DNA from 4 places in the Kosakonia oryzendophytica genome. Region 1 is predicted to be linked to each of the others. Evidence: predicted binding sites of a transcription regulator. Region 1 holds the regulator's gene; each other region holds the start of a gene.
What was found. The regulator PurR, encoded in region 1, represses purine synthesis genes. The targets are predictions, from matches to a motif close to CANGCAAACGTTTGCNTG.

Region 1 (3,142 bases):
GAGGCAACTGGAGGAGTGGCTGGCGGTTCCACTGTTTGAACGGCGTCACCGCGATGTGGAGTTAACGCCCGCTGGCGTCTGGTTTTTGAAAGAAGGGCGTTCTGTTATCAAAAAAATGCAGGTCACCCGTCAACAGTGCCAGCAGATTGCGAATGGCTGGCGCGGGCAACTGGCGATTGCGGTGGACAACATTGTCAGACCCGAACGCACACGACAGCTGATCGTCGATTTTTATCGTCACTTTAGCGATGTGGAACTCCAGGTTTATCAGGAAGTGTTTAACGGCGTCTGGGATGCACTGGCCGACGGGCGTGTTGAACTGGCTATTGGTGCAACGCAGGCTATCCCGGTCGGTGGGCGCTATGCTTTTCGCGATATGGGAATGCTGAGCTGGAAGTGTGTGGTTTCCTGTCGGCATCCGCTGGCGGCGCTGCCGGGCCCATTAAGTGATGAGACGTTGCGTAACTGGCCCTCACTGATACAGGAAGATACATCACGCTCGTTACCAAAGCGCATTACCTGGCTGCTGGATAACCAGAAACGCGTGATAGTACCGGACTGGAAATCATCCGAAGCCTGTCTGTCTGCCGGGTTGTGCGTGGGAATGGTCCCGGCGCATTTTGCCAGGCCCTGGCTCGATCGCGGGGAGTGGGTGGCGCTGGAGCTGGAAAATCCCTTCCCAGATGCCGCTTGTTGCCTGACGTGGCAGCAGAACGAGGCATCACCTGCACTGAACTGGCTTCTTGAGTACCTGGGGGACAGTGAAACGCTGAATCGGGAATGGTTGCGGGAGCCGGAATAAGGGCTCCCGCAAAAGGGGATTAACGGCGGTAGTCGCGGAACGGACCATCGGCGACTGAGCGACGCTCGATCAGACGCGGATGCACTTCAATGGATTGCGACTCTTCGCGTTTATTCACAATACGGTCAAGCAGCATGGTAAACGCAGTTTCACCCAGCGAATCTTTCGGCTGGTGTATTGTGGTCAGTGACGGCGTGAAGAAGCGGGAGTTACGCACATTGTCATACCCGATCACCGAAATATCCTGTGGGACGCGTAATCCCATCTCGTCGGCCGCACACAGCGCACCCATGGCCATAATATCGCCGCCGCAGAAAACGGCTGTCGGGCGATGCGTCTGTGCAAGGATCTGCTGCATGGCGCGATAACCAGACTCAGGTTCAAAGTCGCCCTGGACAATCCAGCTTTCCGGTACGGAAATGGTGGCTTCTTCCATTGCTTTCATAAAGCCGGCGAGACGGCCCGCGCCGGTGTTGCGCTCAAGCGGACCCGGGATCACACCGATATCGCGGTGGCCGCGTTCGATCAGATAACGCCCGGCCATATAACCGCCTTCAAAGGCGTTATCGATCACCGTGTCAGTAAAGTCGGCTTTGGCTTCGCCCCAGTCCATAACGACCATCGGGATATGGCGATACTCTTCCAGCATGCTCAGTAGGGATTCCGGATACTCGGAACACATTACCAGCAGACCATCAACACGCTTTTGCGCCATCATCGACAAGTAAGCGCGCTGTTTTTCCAGGTTATTCCAGGCATTACCAAGAATCAGGGTGTAGCCTTTCTGGAAGCACTTCTTCTCAACAGCCTCAATGATTTCGGCAAAGTAGGCTGCTTCGCTGCTGGTGGCCAGCAGGCCGATCGATTTGGTGTGATTCACCTTCAGGCTGCGCGCCACGGCGCTCGGTGAATAATGCAGCTCTTTGATCGCCGCCCACACAGCATTGCGCGTCTCTTCGGCGACAAAACGTGTTTTGTTAATTACGTGTGATACGGTTGTGGTGGAAACGTTTGCTCGCTTCGCTACGTCTTTGATCGTTGCCATCAGATGTCACTCCAGACCATATCTCAAGCTCCTGATAATACATAAGGTAAACGTTTGCCTTCAATCACCCTGTACCCATGAATGGGGGTGCGGTACGCCGGGAAAAAGACACTGGACGTCAGGAGGGGAGTCAATGGCCGGTACGCTAATAAATTTAGCGTCGAATTTTGTCTGATCTTGAGCAAAAGGGGAAGTGATAAAACATCTGACACGCTAATTCCTGCAAGATTTTTACGTTTATTTGTGCAAAAATGCGCTATCTCACTTTTTGTGTGGAAATTAAAACGGAGAAAATTGATGAGCACCGACCTGAAGTATTCACTGTTCACTACCGTCATCGTGCTGGGTCTGATCGTTTTCGGCGCCCTGACTGCTGCACTGCATTGATTCTGCGCGAGGGGGAACCGGGTTCCCCCTCCGTTTTCATCCCCGCCATTGTTATCAATTTTGCAATACTCTTTTGTCATTCCGCTAACTGCTGTTTTTTGTGATTGATGTCATACTTTTGACTTCTGCGACAGTGTCCCGAATCGACACGGCTTTTCCGGAGTCAGTTTATGAAAATGAATTTCCCTTTGCTTGCCCTGGCGATTGGCGCCTTTGGCATCGGTACGACCGAGTTCTCCCCGATGGGATTACTGCCGGTGATTGCCCGCGGCGTTGACGTTTCTATCCCGGCGGCGGGGATGCTGATTAGCGCCTATGCTGTCGGCGTAATGGTCGGTGCGCCGTTAATGACCTTACTGCTTTCTCATCGCGGCAGACGCAACGCGCTGATTTTTTTGATGGCGATTTTTACGCTGGGTAATGTGTTGTCGGCGATTGCACCGAATTACGCCACCCTGATGCTGGCGCGTATCGTCACCAGTCTCAATCACGGGGCATTCTTTGGCCTGGGATCGGTGGTTGCTGCAAGCGTTGTTGCCAAAGAAAAACAAGCCAGCGCCGTCGCCACCATGTTTATGGGGCTAACCATCGCCAATATCGGTGGGGTGCCGGCTGCGACCTGGCTGGGTGAAACCATTGGCTGGCGCATGTCGTTTATGGCAACTGCGGCACTGGGCATTGTCGCCATGCTGAGTCTGTTCTTCTCACTGCCGAAAGGCGGCACCGGAGAACGCCCTGAGGTGCGTAAAGAGCTGGCGGTGCTGATGCGCCCGCAGGTCTTGTCTGCACTGCTGACCACAGTATTAGGGGCAGGGGCGATGTTCACGCTGTATACCTACATTTCACCGGTTCTGCGGACCATCACAGATGCGACGCCTGTCTTTATTACGGCAATGCTGGTGCTGATT
Region 2 (3,142 bases), 2.2 Mb from region 1:
CCCAGCGCGATACCTTCAGTAATGGAGAAACTGAACGGCATCATCACCGCAGTGATAAACGCAGGTACCGCTTCTGTCAGATCTTCCCACTTCACACGCGCCAGGCTGGATGTCATCAGCACACCAACATAGATCAGCGCACCCGCAGCAGCGTAGCCCGGCACCATCCCCGCCAGCGGCGACAGGAAGATAACCAACAGGAACAACAAACCCACCACAACGGCAGTCAGGCCGGTACGACCACCGACAGACACGCCGGAAGAAGATTCGATATACGCCGTAACAGAAGAGGTTCCGATAAAGGACCCGGTAACGGAAGAGATACTGTCAACGAACAGCGCTTGTTTCATGCGCGGAAACTTGCCGTTTTCGTCCACCAGCCCGGCTTTGTCAGTAACACCGATCAGCGTACCGGAGGAGTCGAACAGGTTCACCAGCATAAAGGAGAAGATCACGCCAGCCAGACCAATATTAAACGAACCGGCTAAATCTACGTTGCCAACCACGCTGGCCACACTCGGCGGTGCGGAAACAATACCGTGATATTGCACATCACCCAGCAACCAGCCCAGCAGCGTGGTCACCACGATGGAAACCAGCACTGCGGCGTGAATATTGCGGGATGCCAGAATCGCAATGATGAAGAAACCGAGGACGCCCAGCAGAACGCTGTGGGAAGTCAGGTTACCAATGCTCACCAGTGTTTCTTTGTTCGCGACAATGACACCGGCGTTTTTCAGACCCATCATGCCAATAAACAAACCGATACCGCTGGTGATCCCCACACGCAGGCTCACCGGAATATTGGCAATCATCCAGTAACGGACGCGGAAAAGGGTCAGCAGCAACAGGCCAACCGCCCCCCAGAAAATGGCACCCATACCCACTTGCCAGGACAATCCCATGGCGCCCACCACCACAAACGCGAAGAAGGCGTTCAGGCCCATCGCCGGTGCCAGCGCTACCGGCAGGTTGGCAACCAGTCCCATCAGGATGCTACCAAATGCAGCAATCAGGCAGGTGGTAACGAATACTGCGCTGGTGTCCATCCCGGCGACGCCCAAAATTTGTGGGTTAACAAAGACGATATACACCATCGTCAAAAACGTTGTGAAACCGGCGATCACTTCGGTACGTGCCGATGTGCCGTGTTCGCGCAGTTTAAACACGCGGTCAAGCAACCCCTGGCCCGATGCCTGGGTAGTGTGTTGTTGGCTCATTATCAATTTCCGGAATAGGAGGGAAAATTCGTCGCTATCCTATACCAAAATGAGACAATGTTGACGGTTATCACACACTTTTTTTCATTGAATTTGCTTATACGGCAACGATTGCGTCCCGCTATCTGCGTTAAGTAAACGTTAAACTCGCAACAAAACAGGAAACAGCATGTCCCACATTGAAGCGGTTTTTTTCGACTGTGACGGCACCCTGGTCGACAGTGAAGTAATTTGCTCACGCGCTTATGTGCATATGTTTAAAGAATTTGGCATCACGCTGGCGCTGGAAGAGGTCTTTAAGCGCTTTAAGGGTATGAAACTGTACGAAATTATTGATGTCATCAGCGCTGAATATGGCGTAGCTCTGGCGAAAAGCGCGCTGGAGCCAGTGTACCGCGATGAGGTCGCGCGTCTGTTTGATGCCGAGCTGGAAGTGATTGCCGGCGCGGGCGCACTGCTGGATGCTGTTAGCGTGCCGATGTGCGTGGTCTCCAACGGCCCGGTCAGCAAAATGCAGCACTCTTTAGGTAAACTGGGTCTGCTGCATCACTTTCCGGACACGCTGTTCAGCGGTTATGACATCCAGCGCTGGAAGCCCGATCCAGCGTTAATGTACCATGCGGCAAAAGCGCTGAATGTTAATCCGGTAAACTGTATTCTGGTGGACGACTCCACTGCCGGAGCACAATCAGGTATTGCGGCGGGTATGGAAGTGTTTTACTTCTGCGCCGATCCGCATAACCAACCTATCGATCACCCGAAAGTGACTACGTTCACTGATTTAGCGCAGTTGCCAGAGCTGTGGCGCGCACGCGGGTGGCATGTTACGCGTTAACCAAAACCACTAAACAGGACGTTTTTATGGCCCAGGCAACCCGACCACTTCCGGTCTTTAAATACCACCCACATCCCCTGGACACCGGGGTGTTTTCTGATGACAAAACGGTCACCTGCGCCTGCTGCCAGCAGCCGACCGCGATTTATTACACCAATCCGTTCTACACCACCGAAGAGATCGATTACCTTTGCCCGTGGTGTATCGCTGACGGCGCAGCCGCGCAAAAGTTTGGCGGCAGTTTTCAGGACGAATCCAGTGTTGATGGCGTTGAAGCGGAGTACGACAACGACGGCGAATTCACCGGGTTCAAAAATCCCTGGCCGGAAGACCGTCTCGTTGAGCTGACCGAACGCACACCGGGTTACTGCGGCTGGCAACAGGAGTACTGGCTGGCGCATTGCAACGACTTCTGCGCTTTTGTGGGGTACGTCGGCTGGAAAGAAATTGCCGATAAACTCGATCAGTTTGCCGACCTGCAAGCCGACTGCTATGCATTTGGTATGGACTACGAGAAACTGCCTGAGTACCTTCTCGATGGCGGCGACTGCCAGGGTTACCTCTTCCGCTGCCTGCATTGCGGAAAACTACGCCTGTGGGCGGATTTATCCTGACGGAGTATACCCATGCCAGAATTACTTGAGCGCTACCAGGGCACGCTTCTCGGCCTGGCAGCCGGGGATGCCGTGGGCACTGCCGTTGAATTTAGCCCGAAAGACAGCTTTCCCCCGGTAACGGATATGGTAGGCGGCGGCCCGTTTCACTTACAAGCCGGGCAGTGGACGGATGATACCTCTATGGCCCTGTGCCTGGCGGAAAGCCTGACGACCTGCCGGGGTTTTGATGCCAGAGATCAGATGAATCGTTATCTTAACTGGTGGAAATGGGGCTATTTCAGCTCCACGGGCCACTGTTTTGATATCGGTATGACTGTTGCGGGGGCGCTGCAAAAATTTGCCAGCGATGGCGAACCGTTTGCCGGTTCCAGCGATCCACGAACGGCCGGAAACGGGTCGTTGATGCGTCTTGCTCCCGTCGTGCTGTGGTATTTCCCGGATGCGCAGCAGGTGCTGGAGTATGCCGAAGC
Region 3 (3,142 bases), 1.3 Mb from region 1:
CACCCAGCTTGGTGCCCATGTTGACGCGGGCGCTATAGACAGAGATTTTGTCGATAAAGGAGTCCGGGCGCGCAAAGTAGACGTATTCAAACAGGCACGGATTGCTGACCGGGTTATCCGCACACTGGCGGGTAAACAACTGACCTTTTTCGGTGATGTACACCGCTTCGCCCGGTGCGATATCGCGCAGGAATTCAAAGCCCAGCGTATCCAGTGCCACGCTTTCAGAGGCCACCATAAATTCCGTACGCCCATCACCGACATCACGTTTGCCAAGCACCAGCGGACGAATACCGTTCGGGTCGCGGAAGGCAACCATACCGTGGCCGATAATCATCGCCACGCAGGCGTATGCGCCGCGGATTTGGCGGTTAGTGGCGGCAACGGCGGCAAAAATATTGTCTGCTTCCAGCGGATAGTGGCGGAAATTATCCAGTTCGCTGGCAAAAATATTGAGCAGAATTTCAGAGTCAGATGTGGTGTTAATGTGGCGGCGCTTTTCTTCAAACAGCTTTTTACGCAACTCGTGTGCGTTGGTCAGATTGCCGTTATGCGCAAGCGTAATACCATACGGGGAGTTGACGTAAAAAGGCTGAGCTTCCGAGGCGCTGGAGCTGCCTGCGGTGGGATAGCGCACGTGGCCAATGCCCATGTTGCCCTGAAGACGCTGCATATGGCGGGCTTCAAAAACATCATTTACCAGACCGTTCGCTTTACGCAGACGGAAACAGTTGTTCGCATCAATAGTGATGATACCCGCTGCATCCTGCCCACGGTGCTGTAGCACCGTTAACGCGTCATAAATCGACTGGTTGACCGGCATAACACCGGCGATACCGACAATACCGCACATACGTCTTTTCCTCGTTAAGCCACATCTCAGGGGTTATGCCCTGGGCAAGAAACTCGACGAGCCTTGCAGATAGTCAAAGAACCATCTGATGATGAAGCTGAATTGCGGGATAAGCTGCGACTTTTGCCAGTCTTCGCTTTTCGACAGGCCTGTAAATGTATCAAGAAAGAACAGAATGGCGGCGACGATCAGCACGCCACGCAGCGCGCCAAAACAGATCCCCAACACCCTGTCTGTACCCGACAGGCCGGTTTTCTCCACCAGCGCCCCTAACACGTAGTTAACGATGGCGCCAACAATCAGCGTTGCGATAAACAGCACGGCGATGGCAATCCCATTGCGCACCAGTTCATCTTCAAAGCCCGTGAACCAGACAGACAGGTAAGTGTAGTAATGACTGGCAACAAAGAAAGCACAACCCCATGTCACCAGCGATAACGCTTCACGAACAAAGCCGCGGATCAGGCTTACCAGACAAGAAAAACCAATCACCGCAATGATGGCGTAATCAATCCAGACCATATGTGTCCCACGATTTTACGCCCTGTCGTCCAGTTCGGGGCGAATTCTAACAGAAAAAGAAAACGTTTGCGTAGGGATTTCCTTCCCGCGCGTAAATAAAAATGGCGCTGAAAAAATATTCAACGCCACGTTTCCGGTCGCCTGTATTTGGGCGTTATTCAGGCTTTTTCCTCCTCACTCAGGCCCTCTTCCGGAAGAGTGAGGAAGGCGTCATGCGACGCACTCTACACATTGACTGAGGGCCGGGTTAAGGAGGCGTAACACTTAGTTCGGCGTATACCCCATCACCACGCCGCTTAACCCTGACAACTGATTAAGTTCGCTAAGGGAGCCTTTCAGCTTATCCCTCGACGCGTCCGGCCCGACCAGAATACGGGTGATTTTACCCTGAACCGGCGTGGTCGGCGATGTGTAAACGCGGTACCCTGCGCCACGCAATTTGCCAACGATTTCATTGACCTTATCGGCATTTTTCAACGCGCCAAGCTGCACCACATACGCCTTGCCGGTCGGTGTTGGCTTCTCATCTTGCGCTTTCGGCGGCTCGGCGGGCTCTTCGTTCGCCATCGCCAGCTGTTCGCTGGTCTTATCACGCACGGCCTGAGGTTGCGTTTGCTGTGGTGCCTGCGGTTTTGGCTGCGGTTTCTCAACCGGTTTAGGTTTTGTCACCGGCGGTGTGGTCACTTCCGGATTGGCATTGCCGCTGGCGGCAAGTCTTGAAGCATCGAGGGACGGCGCAGCCGCATCACCAGCCTGCACCTCTTCCGCTGCCCCTTCCGGCGGCTGGGCCGGCAGCGCCTGCGTTGCAGCCGGCATCATATCGGGTTCGTCGCGATCGCCAGGTTTCGGCACCAATGGGATCGCCGCGAATTCATCCTGGTAATGCTTTTTCTGCCCGTCGAGCAACCCGGGAAGAATGATCACCCCGAGCGCGACAAGCACAATAGTGCCCATTAAACGGTTCTGAAACTTACTTGCCACCGGTTCTCCCCGCGTCCATCGCTTCCATCACATGCGCTACGGTGTGGAACGATCCACACACCAGCACAGTATCACAGGCGTCGGCTTCCGCCATTGCCGCCTGCCAGGCCTGCGCCACATCCGGCCATGCGCGGCCAGAGGTCAAATGCGCCAGCAGTTGCTCCGCTGTAGCGCCACGCGGCCCTTCCAGAGGGGCACAATACCAGCTATCGACCACCGGCTCCAGACAGGCAAGCGTCCCGGCGATGTCTTTATCATGCAACATGCCAATAACCGCCAGCACGCGTCCTTTTTTCGGCAACGCTGCCAGACGCCCGGCGAGGTAACCCGCTGCATGAGGATTATGCGCGACATCGAGAATAAGACGCGGCGACTCGCTCACAATATGGAAACGTCCAGGTAGAATCGCTTTCGCGACCCCGTCGCGTATCGCCTGTTCGCTGACCGCCAGTTGGCTGGCCCGCAGTGCCGCCAGTGCAGTCGCCGCATTGGGTTGCGGTACCTGCGGCAGCGGCAGATGGTTCAGGTCGCCTTGCGCATCGCTAAAGTCCCAGCCGTCTGCATTCACGGTATAGCGCCATTCCACACCGCGACGCATTAATAACGCGCCCTTTTCCTGCGCAACGTCAGCAATGGTGTGCGGCATATCCGGCTCACCAACCACGGCGGGTTTACCGCTGCGGAAAACACCGGCTTTTTCCCGACCGATGCTTTCGCGATCCGGTCCCAGCCAGTCAGTGTGATCGAGTGCAATACTGGTTACCACGGCAACGTCGGCATCTACCA
Region 4 (3,142 bases), 400 kb from region 1:
GTTCGATTCTCTGCTGTAGCTGTATACCGAAGACATCACTGCGGCTGGAGGCTTAAACCGCCTGTTCATAGCGAATGCCAACGGCGTGCGTGTGCGGCTTCAGGCGATCGTTCATGATTTTGATCGCATCGCCAAGCTGCATCGTACGACCGGCAATGACCACGCCAGGCTGCGCCAGCAGACAGAGCGTTGCGTTTTCACCCGGTTCCACCACCAGCAAATTGACGCACTCCTGCGTGTCACTCAGCCAGACGCAGGCCCCTTCTCCCGTCGCAGGCGACCAAAGTTCGCCGTGAGATAAAAAGTGCCAGCTTTTCGGCATTTGCGGTTTCAGGAAGCGAATGGCGACCAATGCATTGAGCACCAGCTCTGCACGTTGCTCATTGGACAAATCGAGATCGCGGCATTTTTCATCAAAAGAGAAATAGAGAGCCGCATCGTCGACACAAAAACCTGAGGGCGAAAAAGCATCCGGTGTCAGCATTTTACCGGCAAAGCGCGAACGAAATAACATGCCGTTGGCTAAGTCGAGCATCATACGGTCATGCTCGCCATCAAAATACCAGCGCCAATTGTCGTCAGGTTTAATTCGCATTTTCCTCTCCCGTCCCCATAAACATCCTGTTACTTTTTCATCCTTTTTGCCGCCTCGGTTATTACCCTAATAATGAAAGACTAAAATGTTTAAATTAGCAACAGTGACGGAATATAAAACAACCAGGGCGGGAAATAAAGCCCTGGTGGTTCAGGAAAAGGAAAAAAGATTAGATATGGGTGACAATTTCTTTAATCAGTGGCGGGCCTTTAAAAATAAAGCCAGAATAAATTTGCACCAGTGTTGCGCCTGCGGCCACTTTTTCCCGAGCGGCGATCACCGAGTCAATGCCGCCGACACCGATAATAGGTAACTGACCCTGTAATTCCTGAGACAGACGGCGAATTATTTCAGTACTTTTTAATTGTAATGGACGGCCACTTAAACCACCGGTTTCATCACAATGTTTCATTCCCTGCACGAGGGATCTATCCAGCGTCGTATTGGTAGCGATAACGCCGTCAATATTGTGGCGAACTAAACTGTCCGCCACCTGGATCAATTCTTCTTGCGAAAGATCCGGTGCGATCTTCACCGCTACCGGTACATATTTATGGTGGCGATTCTGTAGATCGTTTTGCTTATTTTTAATTGCCGAAAGCAGATCATCCAGCGCTTCGCCATATTGCAGGGTACGTAACCCCGGCGTATTCGGCGACGAGATATTAATCGCGATATAACCTGCATAAGCATAGATTTTCTCCATACAAATCAGGTAGTCATCTTTGCCCTGCTCGACTGGCGTATCTTTATTTTTGCCAATATTGATACCGAGTACACCGTCAAAATGCGCTTTCTTAACATTCTCGACCAGGTTATCAACACCGAGATTATTAAAGCCCATCCGGTTGATCAAACCTTCGGCATCTACCAGACGGAAGATCCTCGGTTTGTCATTGCCCGGCTGTGGACGAGGCGTCACGGTGCCGATTTCGATGGAGCCGAACCCCATCGCCCCAAGTGCATCAATGCATTCGCCGTTTTTATCCAGACCTGCCGCCAGTCCAAGCGGATTCTTAAAGGTCAGCCCCATACATTTTACCGGTTTCTCCGGTACACGCTGGCGGACAAGCGCTTCCAGCGGTGTGCCCGTGACACGGCGTAATTGTTGAAATGTTAATTCATGAGCGCGCTCTGGATCGAGCTGGAAAAGGGCTTTACGAACGAAGGGATAGTACATGAACTCTCCTGGATTCCCGGTGTGCAAACCGGGGGCGTATTATCTGCGAAACCCCCGGCAAATGGAATTGACCTGCGGCAAAAAAAGCTGATTTGGCGCAATCGTTTTCCCTTCCCCCTCCGCTTTATGCAATTTTTGGCAATTTTTCTTCAAATAAATCATTTAGTGGAATAAATCGCCTCTGTCACACTGCTTTAAATTGTTATGAATGTTACTTAAAAGCAAACAATTAGTTATAAGGAGCTACTATGCGCGTTGTCACTCTCGCCGGAAGTCCGCGCTTCCCGTCCCGCTCCAGTGCACTGCTGGAGTATGCTCGTGAGCGTCTGAGCGCCCGGGATATCGAGGTCTGCCACTGGCACTTACATAACTTCGCGCCAGAAGATCTGCTGTACGCTAACTTTGATAGCCCGGCTTTACAAACGCTTATTGAGCAGTTGAAAAGCGCGGACGGATTGATTGTCGCTACCCCCATTTATAAAGCCTCCTTTTCCGGCGCCCTGAAAACGCTGCTGGATTTGCTTCCCGAACGCGCACTGGAAGGCAAGGTGGTTTTACCGCTGGCGACCGGCGGAACCGTGGCGCATATGCTGGCGGTGGATTACGCCCTGAAGCCTGTTCTCAGCGCGCTCAAAGCGCAAGAGATCCTGCATGGCGTTTTTGCTGACGACAGTCAGGTACTGGACTACCAGCATAAACCCAGCCTGAGTCCCAATCTGCAAACCCGTCTTGATAGCGCACTGGAAACCTTCTGGCAGGCGCTGCACCGCCGCGACATTCAGGCTCCCGATTTCCATACGACACAGGGAGTCGCTCATGTTTAACGCTTTCAAACATCGCGCACAGTGGCTGGTGATCGGAGGACTGCTGACCGTGTCCGGTTGGGTACATGCCGCCGAACCTGCGCCGGATGGGTTACGCATCGGCTATCAGAAAGGCAGTGTCAGTATGGTGCTGGCGAAAAGCCATGAATTGCTGGAAAAACGTTACCCGAACACCAAAGTATCCTGGGTGGAATTCCCGGCAGGCCCGCAGATGCTGGAGGCACTCAACGTCGGCAGCATTGATATTGGCAGCACTGGCGATATTCCACCGATTTTTGCCCAAGCTGCTGGTGCGGATCTGGTTTATGTCGGCGTAGAACCCCCTAAGCCGAAAGCAGAAGTGATCCTTGTGGCGGAAAACAGTGCCATTAAAACGGTTGCCGATCTGAAAGGGCATAAAGTGGCTCTGCAGAAGGGGTCCAGCTCCCATAACTTGCTGCTGCGCGCCCTGCAAGAAGCCGGACTGAAGTTTACAGATATTCAACCTGTCTTCCTGACGCCGGCCGATGCCCGCGCAGCCTTCCAACAGGGGAATGTCGACGC

Region 2: a site for PurR is predicted at 1,321-1,338, ahead of O9K67_RS24565 (NCS2 family permease). Genes of this name have one in related genera too.
Region 3: a site for PurR is predicted at 1,431-1,448, ahead of cvpA (colicin V production protein). Genes of this name have one in related genera too.
Region 4: a site for PurR is predicted at 1,870-1,887, ahead of pyrD (quinone-dependent dihydroorotate dehydrogenase). Genes of this name have one in related genera too.

What each region holds. Positions count from the first base shown of each region.
Region 1 covers NZ_CP115659.1:2,877,482-2,880,623, reverse strand. Annotated here, with positions in the region: partial or broken gene punR (DNA-binding transcriptional activator PunR) at 1-825, shown strand, start outside; gene purR (HTH-type transcriptional repressor PurR) at 822-1,847, opposite strand; gene cydH (cytochrome bd-I oxidase subunit CydH) at 2,145-2,234, shown strand; gene O9K67_RS13895 (MFS transporter) at 2,405-3,142, shown strand, end outside.
Region 2 covers NZ_CP115659.1:5,109,683-5,112,824, reverse strand. Annotated here, with positions in the region: gene O9K67_RS24565 (NCS2 family permease) at 1-1,220, opposite strand, end outside; gene yieH (6-phosphogluconate phosphatase) at 1,390-2,055, shown strand; gene cbrC (PF03691 family colicin E2 tolerance protein CbrC) at 2,082-2,669, shown strand; gene O9K67_RS24550 (ADP-ribosylglycohydrolase family protein) at 2,682-3,142, shown strand, end outside.
Region 3 covers NZ_CP115659.1:1,559,954-1,563,095, reverse strand. Annotated here, with positions in the region: gene purF (amidophosphoribosyltransferase) at 1-853, opposite strand, end outside; gene cvpA (colicin V production protein) at 887-1,375, opposite strand; gene dedD (cell division protein DedD) at 1,640-2,356, opposite strand; gene folC (bifunctional tetrahydrofolate synthase/dihydrofolate synthase) at 2,346-3,142, opposite strand, start outside.
Region 4 covers NZ_CP115659.1:3,282,086-3,285,227, forward strand. Annotated here, with positions in the region: gene O9K67_RS15975 (YcbX family protein) at 1-56, shown strand, start outside; gene zapC (cell division protein ZapC) at 53-595, opposite strand; gene pyrD (quinone-dependent dihydroorotate dehydrogenase) at 765-1,775, opposite strand; gene ssuE (NADPH-dependent FMN reductase) at 2,024-2,599, shown strand; gene O9K67_RS15995 (sulfonate ABC transporter substrate-binding protein) at 2,592-3,142, shown strand, end outside.